DNA from 2 places in the Cellulomonas sp. P2_B4 genome. Region 2 is predicted to be linked to the other one. Evidence: predicted binding sites of a transcription regulator. Region 2 holds the regulator's gene; the other holds the start of a gene.
What was found. The regulator LexA, encoded in region 2, represses DNA repair genes until DNA is damaged. The targets are predictions, from matches to a motif close to TCGAACANNTGTTCGA.
Positions count from the first base shown of each region.

Region 1 (7,676 bases), on a different contig from region 2:
CGCGCGGTCGGCGAGGTAGCGCTTGAACCGGCGGGTGATCACCTCGTGCATCGCCGCGGTGTCGTCGCGGGCACCCTGACCCTCGGGGCCACGGATGTTGAACATCCGGTACTCGCTCTTGCGCGCCAGGCCGTCCTCGAACACCACCATCGACGCCGACTGGAACGTCCCCTGGTTGTGCGAGACGTCGTAGCACTCGATGCGCAGCGGTGCCGACGAGAGGTCCAGCGCCTCCTGGATCTCCTGCAGCGCCTGGCTCCGCGTGGTCAGGTCCCCAGCCCGACGGGTGCGGTGCAGCACGAGGGAGTGCTCCGCGTTGCGCAGGACCGTCGCAGCGAGCTCGCGCTTGTCTCCCCGCTGGGGCACGCGGACCGAGACCCTGCTGCCGCGCAGCCCCGCGAGCCACGCCTGCACCTGCTCGACGTCCGGAGGCAGCACGGGCACGAGCACCTCGCGCGGGACCGCCGACGAGCCGGCCCCACCGTCGCCAGACGCCTCGCTGCCGTAGATCTGCTGCAGCAGGTGCTCCACCAGCTCGGCGTCCGTGACGTCCTCGACCTTCTCGACCACCCAGCCCCGCTGACCGCGGATGCGGCCGTCGCGGACGTGGAACACCTGCACCGCGGCCTCGAGCTCGTCGCCGGAGAGGGCGAAGATGTCCGCGTCGGTGCCGTCGGCGAGGACGACCGCGTTCTTCTCGGTCGCCTTCTCGAGCGTCTGGATGTCGTCCCGCAGCCGCGCGGCCTGCTCGTAGTCGAGCTCGTTGGCCGCCTCCTTCATTCGCGTGGTCAGGCGACGCGTGAACTTGGCCGTGTCCCCCGCCATGAAGTCGCAGAAGTCCTGCGCCAGAGCATGGTGGTCGTCCGGCGAGATCCGCCCGACGCACGGCGCCGAGCACTTGTCGATGTACCCGAGCAGGCACGGCCGCCCCTGCTGCTTGGCGCGCCGGAACACGCCCGCCGAGCACGTGCGTACCGGGAAGACACGCAGCAGCAGGTCGACCGTCTCGCGGATCGCCCACGCGTGCGCGTACGGCCCGAAGTAGCGGGTGCCCTTGCGCTTGGCGCCGCGCATGACCTGCACCCTCGGGAAATCGTCGGCCATCGTCACCGCCAGGTACGGGTACGACTTGTCGTCGCGGTACTTGACGTTGAACCGCGGGTCGAACTCCTTGATCCACGAGTACTCGAGGGCCAGCGCCTCGACCTCGGTGCCGACGACCGTCCACTGCACCGACGCCGCCGTCGTCACCATCTGCTGGGTGCGCGAGTGCAGGCCGGACAGGTCCTGGAAGTAGCTGGACAGGCGCTGCCGCAGGCTCTTGGCCTTGCCGACGTAGATGACGCGGCCGTGCTCGTCGCGGAAGCGGTAGACCCCGGGCTCGTCGGGGATCTCCCCCGGCGCGGGACGGTAGGTGGCGGGATCAGCCATGCGTTCGAGCCTAGTTCGGACTACTGACGTCGGTGACCGGACGGGACACCCCGGGCGCGGCTACCGTGGGGCGATGGGCCCCCTGCACACGTACTCGGTCGACGTCACGTGGACCGGCGCCGGCGCCACCGGGACGTCGAGCTACACCGCCTACAGCCGCGACCACGAGGTGCGGATCGGCTCCAAGCCGCCGCTGCTGGGCTCGTCGGACCCCGCGTTCCGAGGCGACCCGTCTCGGTTCAATCCCGAGGAGCTGCTCGTCAGCGCGCTCGCGCAGTGCCACATGCTCTGGTTCCTGCACCTCGCGTCGGCCGCCGGTGTCGTGGTCGTGGGGTATGAGGACAGCGCCGTCGGCACCATGCGCATCGAGGCCGCCGGGCAAGGCCAGTTCCGCGAGGTCGTGCTCCGACCGCGCGTCACCGTGGCGCCCGGCGCGCACCTTCCCGAGGGCGGCGCGGTGACCGACGCCGTCCTCGGCGGGATCCACCACAAGGCGCACGAGCACTGCTTCATCTCGCGTTCGGTGAACTTCCCCGTCCGGCACGAGCCCGTACCCGTGCGGATGGCGCAGGCCGTCCCGCGCTGACGCCGGTCACGCCGAGACGCGCTCCGCGACCGGCTCCAGCACCTCGGCGAGGAAGCGGCCGGTGTGCGAGTCCGGCGACATCGCGATCTGCTCCGGCGTCCCCTCGGCGATCACCAGGCCGCCGCCGCTGCCGCCTTCGGGCCCCATGTCGATGACCCAGTCGGCGTTCTTGATCACGTCGAGGTTGTGCTCGATCACGATGACCGAGTTCCCCTTGTCGACCAGCGACTGGAGCACGCCGAGCAGCTTGCGGATGTCCTCGAAGTGCAGACCGGTCGTCGGCTCGTCGAGCACGTAGATCGTGCGACCGGTCGAGCGTCGCTGGAGCTCCGCGGCGAGCTTGACGCGCTGCGCCTCGCCGCCCGAGAGCGTCGGCGCCGGCTGACCGAGCCGTACGTACCCGAGCCCGACGTCGACCAGCGTCCGCAGGTGTCGCGAGATCGCCGGGACCGCGGCGAAGAAGTCGGCGGCCTCCTCGATCGGCATCGAGAGCACGTCGGCCACCGTCTTGCCCTTGAAGTGCACCTCGAGCGTCTCGCGGTTGTAACGGTCGCCGTGGCAGACCTCGCACGGCACGTAGACGTCGGGCAGGAAGTTCATCTCGATCTTGAGCGTGCCGTCGCCCGAGCACGCCTCGCAGCGGCCTCCCTTGACGTTGAACGAGAACCGGCCGGGCGTGTAGCCGCGGACCTTCGCCTCGGTCGTCTCGGCGAACAGCCGGCGCACGTGGTCCCACACGCCCGTGTAGGTGGCCGGGTTGGACCGCGGCGTGCGCCCGATCGGTCCCTGGTCCACGTGCACGACCTTGTCGAGGTGCTCCAGACCGGTGACGCGCTTGTGCCGTCCGGCCACCTGGCGCGCACCGTTGAGCTCGTTCGCCATCACCGTGTAGAGGATGTGGTTCACGAGCGTCGACTTGCCCGAGCCGGACACCCCCGTCACCGCGGTGAGGGTGCCGAGCGGGAACGACACGTCGATGCCCTGCAGGTTGTGCTCGCGCGCGCCGACGACGGTGACCTGGCGCTTCTTGTCGATCAGGCGCCTGACCTGAGGCATCGGGATGGTCCTGCGGCCCGAGAGGTACGCCCCCGTCACCGACTCGGCCGACGCGAGGAGCCCGTCCAGGTCGCCGGAGTGCACGACGCGACCGCCGTGCTCCCCCGCACCCGGGCCGATGTCGACGATCCAGTCGGCGGTGCGGATGGTGTCCTCGTCGTGCTCGACGACGATCAGGGTGTTGCCCAGGTCGCGCAGGCGCGTGAGGGTCTCGATGAGGCGCCGGTTGTCGCGCTGGTGCAGGCCGATCGACGGCTCGTCCAGGACGTAGAGCACGCCGACCAGGCCGGAGCCGATCTGCGTCGCGAGCCGGATCCGCTGCGCCTCGCCGCCGGAGAGCGTGCCGGCCGGACGCATGAGCGAGAGGTAGTCGAGGCCGACGTCCAGCAGGAACCCGAGCCGTGCCTGGATCTCCTTGAGCACCTGCGTCGCGATCGCGCGCTCGCGCTCGCCGAGCTCGAGGGTGTCGAGGAACTCGCGCGCCTCACGGATGGGCAGGGCGCAGACCTCGGCGATCGACCGACCGCCCACCCGCACCGCGAGCACCTCGGGCTTGAGCCGGGCGCCGCCGCACACGGGGCACGGGACCTCCCGCATGTACGCCTCGTACTTCTCCTTGCTCCAGTCCGAGTCCGTCTCGTTGTGGCGGCGCTCGAGGAACGTGATGACACCCTCGAAGCCCGTCGAGTACTGCCGCTCACGGCCCCAGCGGTTCTTGTAGCGGACCTTCACCTCGTGGTTCTGGCCGTGCAGGACCGCATCCCGGGCACGCTGCGGCAGCGCGCGCCACGGCACGCTCGTCGAGAAGCCCATGTCCGCCGCCAGCGCCGTCAGCACCCGGCCGAAGTACTCGCTAGAGATCTGCGCCCAGGGCGCGACCGCGCCCTCGTCGAGCGACAGGTCCTCGTCGGGGACGACCAGGTCCGGGTCCACCTCGAGCTTCGAGCCGAGGCCCGTGCACTCGGGGCAGGCGCCGTAGGGCGCGTTGAACGAGAACGTGCGCGGCTCGATCTCGTCGAGCGCCAGCACGTGGTCGTTCGGGCAGGCGCGGTGCTCAGAGAATCGCCGCTCGCGATTCAGGTCGTCGATGTCGGCGTCCACCAGCTCGACGACGAGCAGGCCGCCGGCCAGGCCGAGCGCGGTCTCGACCGAGTCGGTGAGCCGCCGCTGGACGCCCTCGCGAGCCACGAGACGGTCGATGACCACCTCGATGTCGTGCTTGAGCTTCTTCTCGAGCGTCGGCGGCTCGGTGAGCTGGACGACCTCGCCGTCGACGCGCGCGCGGGCGAAGCCCTTGCTCTGCAGCTCCTTGAACAGGTCGGCGTACTCGCCCTTGCGGCCACGGACGACCGGCGCGAGCACCTGGTAGCGCGTGCCCTCGGGAAGCTCGAGCAGCCGGTCCACGATCTGCTGCGGCGTCTGCGCGGTGACGCGCTCGCCGCAGATCGGGCAGAACTGCGTGCCGGCGCGGGCGAACAGGAGGCGCAGGTAGTCGTACACCTCGGTGATCGTGCCGACCGTCGACCGCGGGTTCCGGTTGGTCGACTTCTGGTCGATCGACACCGCGGGCGACAGCCCCTCGATGAAGTCGACGTCGGGCTTGTCCATCTGCCCGAGGAACTGGCGCGCGTACGCCGACAGCGACTCGACGTAGCGCCGCTGCCCCTCCGCGAAGATGGTGTCGAACGCCAACGACGACTTGCCCGACCCCGACAGCCCGGTGAACACGATGAGCTTGTCGCGCGGGAGATCGAGGTCGACGTTGCGGAGGTTGTGCTCGCGGGCGCCCTGCACCACCAGACGTTCGTTCACGCCCGGGAGTCTACGTCGCGCCACCGACAATCGCACATCTGTTCGACGTGAGCGAACGCACATCGCGCTCGACGTGCTGGCCGACAACCTCCGGGCCATGCTCACGCCATGGACCGTGACGACGACCCGGCACCGGTGCCGATCGAGGAGTACGCCGTGCTCGGCGACGGCGCGACGGCGGCCCTCGTGAGCCGACGCGGGTCGATCGACTGGATGTGCCTGCCGGCCTTCGACTCGGCCGCGTGCTTCGCGCGCCTGCTGGGCACGCCGGACAACGGGCGCTGGCTGCTGACGGTCCGCGGAGCGACGTCCGTGACGCGCCGCTACCTCGACGACTCGTTCGTCCTGGAGACGACGTACGAGACACCGACCGGGTCGGCGGTCGCGCTGGAGGCGATGCCGCTCAACGACGGCCGGTCGGACATCGTGCGCCGTCTGGAGTGCACGCGCGGGCAGGTCGAGGTCGAGCACGAGTGGATCGTCAGGTTCGGCTACGGCGCGATCGAGCCCTGGGTGCACCACGTCACGGACCCCGACGGTGCCGACACGATCCGGGCCATCGCCGGTCCGGACTCGCTGCTTCTGCGGGGCGACCGGCTCCCCAAGGCCCACGACCACCGCCACTCCGACCGGTTCACGCTGCAGGAGGGTGAGGCCGTCGAGCTGGCGCTGACGTGGACGCGCTCGTGGGACTCCGTCCCGCCGCGGCTCACCATCCCGGACCGGCTCGACGAGACCCGGATCGACTGGGGGCTCTGGGCGCGCAGCTGCGCCTATCAGGGCTCGTACCGCGAGGTCGTCGTCCGCTCGCTCCTCGTCCTTCGCATGCTGACCGACCAGGAGACCGGGGGCATCGTCGCCGCCGCGACGACGTCCCTGCCCGAGGACTTCGGCGGCAGCCGCAACTGGGACTACCGGTACTGCTGGCTGCGCGACGCGGCCATGACGCTCGAGGCCCTCCTCGAGCACGGGTACGAGGACGAGGCCTCGGACTGGCGCGGCTGGCTGCTGCGGGCGGTGGCGGGCAGCTCGGCGGACCTGCAGATCATGTACCGGGTCGACGGGGGCCGGGAGCTGCCCGAGCGCGAGCTCGACCACCTCGCGGGCTATGCGGGGAGCCGACCCGTCCGGGTAGGGAACGCGGCCGTCGGGCAGATGCAGAACGACGTGCTCGGCGAGGTCATGTGCGCCCTCGAGCAGGCTCGGGAGGCCGGGGTCGCGGAGACCGACGACTCCTGGGCCCTGCAGCGGCACCTCGTCGACCATCTGCTGGGCCACTGGCGTGAGCCGGACCGCGGGATCTGGGAGGTCCGCGGCGACCCGCAGCACTTCACGCACTCGAAGGTCATGGCGTGGGCGGCGGTCGACCGGGCCGTGAGGGCCGCCGAGCGCTACGGGCTCGACGCTCCGACGGACCGGTGGCGCACGGAGCGCGACGCGATCCACGCGGACGTGCTCGAGAACGGGTGGGACGCGGAGCGGGAGACCTTCGTGCAGTCGTACGGCTCGTCGCACACCGACGCCGCACTGCTCCAGCTCGCCCAGGTCGGGTTCCTGCCGTCGGACGACCCCCGCATCAGGAGCACCGTCCGCGCCATCCGCGCCGAGCTCGAGATGGCGCCGGGGCTGCTGCGCCGCTACCGCACCGAGCACACCGACGACGGCGTCCCCGGGGACGAGCACGCGTTCCTGGCCTGCTCGTTCTGGCTGGCGGACGCCCTCGCGCGGGTGGACGACGTGGACGCCTCGACCGAGGTGCTCGACATCCTCACGGGCCTCGCGAACGACGTCGGCCTGCTCGCCGAGCAGTACGACCCCGTCGGTCGCAGGATGGCCGGGAACATGCCGCAGGCCCTGTCCCACCTGGCCCTCGTACGCGCGGTGCACAGCCACGACCTGGCGGTCGAACGGAGGGGTTCATGACGTCCGACGACGAGGTCCTCGAGATCCGGTCCGTGTCCGTCGGCCCGATGGACAACAACGCCTACCTCCTGACCGAGCGCAAGGACGGCGCGCAGCTGCTCGTCGACGCCGCCGACGAGCCCGAGCGACTGCTGGAACTGCTGCGCGAGGGCTCGTCGTCGGCCCGGCTGGATGCGGTCGTCACCACCCACCGCCACCCCGACCACCACCGCGCGCTGGCCTCGGTCGTCGCGCTCACCGGCGCACCGTCCTTCACGGGGGCCGACGACGCCGACGCGATCCACGAGGCCACCGACGTCCCGGTGACCCGCCGCCTGCACCACGGCGACGTCGTCACGGTCGGTCACGTGACCCTCGAGGTCATGGCGCTGCGCGGCCACACCCCCGGCTCCGTCGCGCTCGCCTACCGCGAGCCTGCGGGACGGGTCCACCTGTTCACGGGCGACTCGCTGTTCCCGGGCGGTCCCGGCGCGACGAGGTCCCCGGAGGCGTTCGCGTCGCTGATGGCGGACCTCACGGAACGGGTCTTCGACCGGTTCGACGACGACACCGTCGTGCACCCGGGCCACGGCCGCGGCACCACGCTCGGCGACGAGCGCCCGCACCTCGACGAGTGGCGCGCCCGCGGCTGGTGACCTACTGCGCGAGCACCTGCTCGCGCACCTGCCGGCGCAGCACCTTGCCGACCTGCGAGCGGGGCAGCTCGTCGAGGACCTCGAGCCGGCGCGGCAGCGCGTACCGAGCGACACGCTGCTCGCACCATGCGCGGACCGACTCGAGGTCGACGCCCGTCGTACCGGGCTCGAGCACGACGGCGGCCACGACGGTCTCGCCGAGGTCGCCACCCGGGATGCCCACGACGGCGACG
Region 1 is NZ_JBFUDI010000002.1:191,403-199,078, forward strand. It holds gene uvrC (excinuclease ABC subunit UvrC) at 1-1,431, opposite strand, end outside; gene AC1DZC_RS03505 (OsmC family protein) at 1,505-2,017, shown strand; gene uvrA (excinuclease ABC subunit UvrA) at 2,024-4,885, opposite strand; gene AC1DZC_RS03515 (glycoside hydrolase family 15 protein) at 4,994-6,808, shown strand; gene AC1DZC_RS03520 (MBL fold metallo-hydrolase) at 6,805-7,443, shown strand; gene AC1DZC_RS03525 (AMP-binding protein) at 7,445-7,676, opposite strand, start outside.
Region 1: a site for LexA is predicted at 4,916-4,931, ahead of uvrA (excinuclease ABC subunit UvrA). Genes of this name have one in related genera too.

Region 2 (7,676 bases):
GCTCAGCGTGCTCAAGCCCGAGGGCGCCGGGCAGCCGCAGCAGGACGCCGGCCGCAAGATGGCCCAGGCGACCATGCTCGCCCTGTACGAGGTGGCCGAGCGGATGGCCGCCGACCCGGAGGAGACCAAGCACACCGTCCTGTGGTGCGCGCGCTCCGAGGACCGCCGGGGCAACGTCTCCACCAAGCTGTTCGCCGCCCCGCTGGCCGTCAACGGCCTGATCCGTACGCACCTGCTGGCCGGCCGGTCCGGCGTGCTCACGTCCGCGACGCTGGAGCTCGGGGGGTCGTTCGACCCGATCGCCCGCGCCGTCGGCCTCGAGGTCCAGCCGGCCGCCGCGGCCGTGGGGCCCTCCTCGATCGACGACGACGCCCCCGCGCCCCCGTCGTCGGTACCGTGGCACGGCCTGGACGTGGGCAGCCCGTTCGACTATCCGAAGCAGGGCATCCTCTACCTCGCACGGCATCTTCCGCCGCCGGGTCGCGAGCCCGCCACCGACGCCCAGCTCGACGAGATCGCCGAGCTGGTGACCGCGGCCGGCGGACGCACGCTCGGCCTGTTCTCATCGCGGCGGGCCGCGAACGCCGCCGCGGCCGCCATGCGCGAGCGCCTCGACGTGCCGATCCTCGTGCAGGGCGACGACCAGCTGCCCACCCTCGTCTCGCAGTTCATCGCCGACGAGGCCACGTGCCTGTTCGGGACGCTGTCGCTGTGGCAGGGCGTCGACGTCCCCGGCAGCACCTGCACGCTCGTGATCATCGACCGCATCCCCTTCCCGCGGCCCGACGACCCCGTGCAGTCCGCCCGGTCCGACGCGGTCGAGAAGGCCGGCGGGAACGGGTTCCTCGCCGTCTCCGCGACGCACGCCGCCCTGCTGCTCGCCCAGGGCGCCGGTCGGCTGATCCGGACCAGCAGCGACCGGGGTGTGGTGGCCGTGCTCGACCCGCGCCTGTCCACGGCCCGCTACGCACCGTTCCTGACCCGCTCGCTGCCCGACTTCTGGCGGACGACCGACCGCGCGACGGCCCTCGCCGCCCTGCGCCGCCTCACGGGCACGGGTTAGCCTCGAACTCGCAGACCACCCGTCGGCCCCATGACTTCCTCGAGAGGACGGCCCGTTCGTGACCGAGAGCCTGGACGTGGAAGACCTCGGACTGCGACCCTCCCGGTCCGCACGAGGCACCAAGCTGGCGATCGTGGGCGCAGGCGCGGTCGGCTCGACGATGGCGTACGCGGCCCTCCTGCGCGGGGCGGCGCGCACGGTCGCGCTCTACGACATCGACGCCGCCAAGGTGCAGGCGGAGGCGCTCGATCTCGGGCACGGCGTCCAGTTCATGCCCATGGCGCAGGTGATCGGTTCCGACGACATCGCGGTGTGCGCCGACGCCGACGTCGTGATGTTCACGGCGGGCGCCAAGCAGAAGCCGGGTCAGTCCAGGATCGAGCTCGCCGGAGCGACGATCGCCGTCGTGAAGGCCGTCCTACCCAAACTTGTACAAGTAGCGCCGAACGCGGTGTACGTCATGGTCACCAACCCGGTCGACGTGGTCACCTATGCCGCGCTGCAGGTCTCGGGTCTCTCGTCGACCCAGCTGTTCGGCTCCGGAACCGTGCTGGACTCCTCGCGACTGCGCTACCTCATCTCGCAGTACACCGGCGTCGCCGTGCAGAACGTGCACGCGTACATCGCCGGTGAGCACGGCGACAGCGAGCTCCCGCTGTGGGGCTCGGCCAGCATCGGCTCGGTGCCGCTGCTGGAGTGGCCGGGACAGGGCGGCCGAGGCCCGTTGACCCGGCAGGACCGGGAGGACATCACGCGCGAGGTCGTCGAGTCCGCCTACCGGATCATCGAGGGCAAGGGCGCGACGAACTACGCGATCGCGCTGGCGGGCTCGCGGATCATCGAGGCGATCCTCAAGGACGAGGGCCGGGTGCTGCCCGTGTCGTCGCTGCTCACCGACTACTACGGCATCGACGACGTCTGCCTGTCGGTGCCGGCGATCGTCGGGCACGACGGCGTGGGAGAACGGCTCCCGATCCCGTTGACGGACGACGAGCTGTGGGGCCTGCGCCGGTCGGCCGACGCCGTCCGGGAGGTCGCCCGGCAGTTCGGCTTCTGACCGCGAGTCAGCGGCGTCGCAGCGCGGCGATCAGCTCGTCCTTGCGCATCCGGGAGCGCCCGGGGATGTCGAGCTCCGCCGCGCGGTGCCTTAGCTCGTCGACGGACCAGTCGTCGTAGCTCGCGCCGCCGTCCCGCAGGGCGTCGAGGGCGGACAGGTCCTTGATCCGGGGGTCGGGGATCCTTCCGGGCATCAGCTGCTCCTCTCGTCCGACGTCGCGCCGGCTCCAGGATGGCCCGGAGCGCCGGATCCTGCCGGCCGCGGGTGCGCTCACGTGCGCACCCGCGGACGGATCAGAGGCTGCGCAGGACGCTGACGACGCGCCCGAGGATCGTCGACTCGTCGCCAGGGATCGGCTGGTACGCCGGGTTGTGCGGCATCAGCCAGACGTGGCCGTCGATCCGCTTGAGCGTCTTGACCGTGGCCTCGCCGTCGATCATGGCCGCCACGATCTCGCCCTGCTCCGCGACGGGCTGGCGCCGCACCACGACCCAGTCGCCGTCGCAGATCGCCGCGTCGATCATCGAGTCGCCGACGACCTTCAGCAGGAAGAGGTCGCCGTCTCCGACGAGCTGGCGGGGGAGCGGGAAGACGTCCTCCACGACCTGGTCGGCCAGGATCGGACCACCGGCGGCGATGCGGCCGACGACCGGGACGTAGGACGGAGCGGGCATCCGCTCGCCCTCGGCCTGGTCGGGGAACGCCTCGCGGGTGCCGTCCGGCGCGGTCCACGTGCCGACGCCGCGCGAGTCGTCCGCGTGCACGACCTCGATGGCGCGGGGCCGGTTGGGGTCGCGGCGCAGGTAGCCCTTGCGCTCGAGGGCGGTCAGCTGGTGCTTGACGCTCGACGGGCTGGTCAGCCCGACGGCCTCGCCGATCTCGCGCATGCTCGGGGGGTAGCCGCGGGACTCGACCGACGAACGGATGGTGTCGAGCACCAGGCGCTGACGGGCCGTCAGGCCGTCCGGGCCGGGCGCGCCGTCCGGGAGGGCGTGGATCGTCGCCAGGTCCGTGTCGACCTGGCCGGGCTGGGACGTGTCCCGTGAGTCCGTCACTGCGCTCCTCCTGTGTCGGGCGGTCGTGAGCTCCGCCTGTTTGCCGCTGCCGTGCTCTCGAGCCTCTGACCTGCGACGATGCTCGGTCCTCTGGCGATGAGTGAGGCCGTCCGGCGGTCGTGTCAGTGGCTCGTGGTCCGCTTGTCCTGCATCGCCAGCCTAGGGAACTCGAGCACGAAGATCAAACATCTGTTCGATCGTGTCTCGACAAGTGTCGGCGGATGCTGGTAGACATCGTACAGACGTACGACGAACACCTGTTCGACAAGGTCGGCGGAGGAGTTCCCCGGATTTCCGGTGGATCGCCACCGACGAAGGACCGCCGGGATCCACCCGGCCGAACGAGGACGAGGGACATCATGAGCACGATGGCGATGGCACCGGCGCTGCCGAAGGTCTCGGGACGCACCAGCTCTGCCCGCGCTGTCCGCCCGGTCCGCGCGGTCGACGACCGTGGGCTGTCGCACCTGTCCCTCACGGGGCGGGGCCGTGTCGTGCTCTGGCTCCTCGCGCTGGTGATCGTCGTCATGGCGGTCCTGGTGGCCGGCCGCGCCGTCGCAGACGGCCCGCAGCGCGCGCAGCAGGTCGAGAGCCACGTGGTGCAGCCAGGCGAGACGATGTGGCAGATCGCCAGCCAGATCGCCGATCCCGGCCAGGACGTGCGCGACGTCGTCTTCGAGCTGGTCCGCATGAACGAGCTTCCGGACGCCGGTCTGATGGCCGGTCAGGTGATCGTCGTCCCGCTCGACTGAGCCGTCGGACCGACCTGCTCGGCCGTCCCTGCTCATCGACCCGCTCCGCCGACCTGCTGGTCGATTGACGCGCCCCACTGACCTGCTCCACTGACCTGCTCCGCCGACCTGCTCCGCCGACCTGCTCCATCGACCTGCTCGTCTGAGCGGTGGGTGGTCGGGGAGCCGGGATCCTGGAGAGGTTTGTCAGGGGCCCGCGGGTCGGCTAGGTTAGCCTTACCTCACACGGTGGGCTGGGGGGCTCGCCTGGAGGTGCGGGGTGTGTGCGGCGCGAGCCGTGGGCACCGACCGCGGTACGCGCGGCGCCGAGGCGAGTCGGCCCGTGATCTGGGGACGGGGGCGTCCCCGCGAGGGCGGTCGCCACGACGGCGGCCGCCCTCGCCACGTCCCCGGCCGTCCGGGCGTGCGAGGTGCCGTGGGAGGCGCCTTGCGACCGGGCGGCCGCTGGCCTACCGTCACGGAGGCGTTGACGACGCCGCGCCGCCGCGCGGCGTCACGCACTCGAAGGGGATCCGGTGCACTGTCCGTTCTGCCGAAACCCGGACTCGCGGGTCGTCGACTCGCGGACCTCGGACGACGGCTCGACCATCCGCCGCAGGCGCCAGTGCCCCAGCTGCAACCGCCGGTTCACCACGGTCGAGACCGCGAGCCTGTCCGTGGTGAAGCGGTCGGGAGCCACCGAGCCGTTCAGCCGCGAGAAGATCGCCGGCGGGGTGCGCAAGGCCTGCCAGGGTCGCCCGGTCAGCGAGGACGACCTGGCGCTGCTCGCGCAGAAGGTCGAGGAGACGCTGCGCGCGGCCGGATCCGCCGAGATCGACGCCTACGAGATCGGTCTGGCGATCCTCGGTCCGCTGCGCGAGCTCGACGAGGTGGCGTACCTGCGGTTCGCGTCCGTCTACCAGGCGTTCGACTCGCTCGAGGACTTCGAGGCCGCGATCACGGTGCTGCGCGCGGAGCACGAGACGGAGTCCGGTTCCGCCGAGGACGTCGTCGCCGAGGACGAGCCGGCCGTCCGCGACTGACCGTGTCCGTCGCGACGCCCGTGGGTGCCGCGGCATAGGTTCTACGGGTGCTTCCTACAGACATCGAGCTCCTGCACGTCCCCGGCGCACCCGCGGTCCTCCCCGACGGCAGCAGTGCTGTCGTCTCGGTGGTGCACCCACGGCTCTCGGACGACGAGTACACCGGCGGCCTGTGGACCGTCCCGCTGACGGACGGCGACGGAGGTCCGCGCCGGCTGACCCGCGGCCATCGCGACACCGCCCCGGACGTCTCCGCCGACGGCCGCTGGGTGGCGTTCCTGCGCTCGGAGCCGCAGGGCAAGCCGCAGGTGCACGTCGTCGAGTCGTCGGGCGGCGAGCCGGTCCGGCTGTCCGACGCGCCGCTCGGGGCGTCGGCGCCCCGCTTCTCCCCGGACGGCACCCGGATCGCCTACCTGGCGCGGGTCCCGGAGGCGGGCCGGTACGAGCCGGACGGTCGGCCGGGCTCGGAGCCGCCGCGGCACATCACCGAGCTGAAGTACCGCGCGGACGGCGTCGGCTTCGTCCGCGACCGACCCCAGCACCTGTTCGTCGTGCAGGTCCCGTCGGACGGGACGGACGAGCTGCCGCCCTCGGTGACGCTGACCAGCGGTGACGTCGGCGTGGACGGCGCCCGCTGGCTGCCGTCCGGTGACGCCCTGGTCGCCGTCAGCGCGCGGCACGCGGGCCACGAGTCCGACCTGCGGCAGGACGCCGTCGTGGTCCAGGCGCACCCGGACGGCGACCCGCAGACGCCCGCTCCGCTCACCGACGCGGACGCCGGCAGCACCCTCGACGTGGAGGCGGTCCTGCCGTCGGCGGACGGGACGGCCGTGTGGCTGCTCGCGAGCGACGTGGGCGAGTCGGGACGCGACTTCATAGCCGCGCAGGTGGGGCTGTTCCGGGTGACGATCGACGGCGCACCGGGACAGCCGGTCCGGCTGACGGACCCGGAGAGCGTGGACCTGCTGACGAGCGTCCTCGCGGAGCACGAGGGCGGCGTCGTCGTCGCCGACCAGGCCCGCGGCGCGGTCCACCTGGTGCACGTCGGCCCGGACGGCTCGCTGCGCACGCTCCTCGACGGTCCGGTCGTGGTCTCAGGCGCTGCGGTCGGGGGCGGCCGCGTCGTCGCGACGGCCGCGGGTCCCACGTCGTCCGGCGACCTGGTCGTCGTCGATCCCGCCACCGGCGAGGCGGTGTCCCGGACGGACCTGTCGGCGCCGCTGCGCGAGACGGGGCGCGTGCGGGTGCCTGTCGAGATCACGGCGCGGTCGTCCGACGGGTACCCGGTGCACGGGTGGGTGGTGCGACCCGACGGTGCCGGACCGCACCCGACCATCCTGATGATCCACGGCGGCCCGTTCTCGCAGTACACGCACGGCCTGTTCGACGAGGTCCAGGTGCTCGCCCAGGCGGGCTACGCGGTCGTGTACGGCAACCCGCGGGGGTCGTCGGGGTATGGCGCGACCCACGGTCGCGAGCTGCGGGGTGCGTTCGGGGCGGTGGACACCGAGGACGTGCTCGCGCTCCTCGGGGCGGCGCTCGACGACCCGGAGCTCGACGGTGAGCGGGTCGGCGTGATGGGCGGCTCGTACGGCGGGTACCTGACGGCGTGGCTGACCACGCGCACGGACCGTTTCCGGGCGGCGATCGTGGAACGCGGGTTCCTCGACCCGGTGAGCTTCGTCGGATCGAGCGACATCGGCTGGTTCTTCGGCCTGGACTACGTCGGCGACGCCGCGGACGAGGCCGGTGCGGCGGCGGTGGCGGCGCAGTCGCCGATGGCCCACGTCGGGGAGGTCACGACGCCCACGCTCGTCATCCACTCCGAGCAGGACTGGCGGTGCCCGGTCGAGCAAGGGCAGCGCTGGTTCGTCGAGCTCAAGCGGCGCGGGGTCGAGGCCGAGCTGCTGCTCTTCCCGGGCGAGGGCCACGAGCTGACCCGCTCGGGCACCCCGAACCACCGGAAGGCTCGGTTCGAGCACGTGCTGCGCTGGTGGGAGCGCCACCTGCCGGTCACAGGTCGCTCGACCGGGACCCCCACAGGTTGATCCCCGCCTCGACGGCGTGCGGCTCGATCGCGGCGAGCTCGTCGTCGTCGAGCGGGGACGCGGTGGCGGCGGCGAGGTTCTCGTCCAGCTGGTCGGTGGTGCGCGCGCCGGCCAGCACGGACGTGACCCGCGGGTCGCGCAGGACCCACGCGAGCGCGAGCTGGGGGAGCGTCCGTCCGCCTGCGCGCGCGATGGCGTCCAGGGCGCGGACGTGGTCGAGGACCTCGTCGGTGATCCACTCCGGTCGCAGCGGTCCTCCGCGGGCGGCACGTGAGTCGGCGGGGATCCCGTGCAGGTACCGGGTGCTCAGCAACCCCTGCGCGAGAGGGGAGAAGGCGACGACCGCCATCCCCGCTGCCGCGGCGACGTCGAGCAGGGAGCGCCCGTCGGCGCCGGGTCGCTCGACCCAGCGGTTGAGCATCGAGTACGCCGGCTGGTGCACGGCGAGCGGGAGCCCGAACGAGCGGGCGACCTCGAGGGCCGCGACGGTCCGGTCGGCCGAGTAGGACGAGATCCCCGCGTAGAGGGCCTTGCCGGACAGGACCGCGTCGCGCAGTGCTCCGAGGGTCTCCTCGAGCGGGGTGTCCGGGTCGAACCGGTGGCTGTAGAAGACGTCCACTCGGTCGGTGCCGAGGCGTCGCAGCGACTCGTCGAGCGACGCGAGCAGGTACTTGCGCGA
Region 2 is NZ_JBFUDI010000012.1:56,544-64,219, reverse strand. It holds gene AC1DZC_RS17520 (ATP-dependent DNA helicase) at 1-1,063, shown strand, start outside; gene AC1DZC_RS17515 (L-lactate dehydrogenase) at 1,122-2,120, shown strand; gene AC1DZC_RS17510 (Rho termination factor N-terminal domain-containing protein) at 2,128-2,313, opposite strand; gene lexA (transcriptional repressor LexA) at 2,414-3,175, opposite strand; gene AC1DZC_RS17500 (LysM peptidoglycan-binding domain-containing protein) at 3,535-3,927, shown strand; gene nrdR (transcriptional regulator NrdR) at 4,443-4,949, shown strand; gene AC1DZC_RS17490 (S9 family peptidase) at 4,997-6,997, shown strand; gene AC1DZC_RS17485 (aldo/keto reductase) at 6,963-7,676, opposite strand, start outside.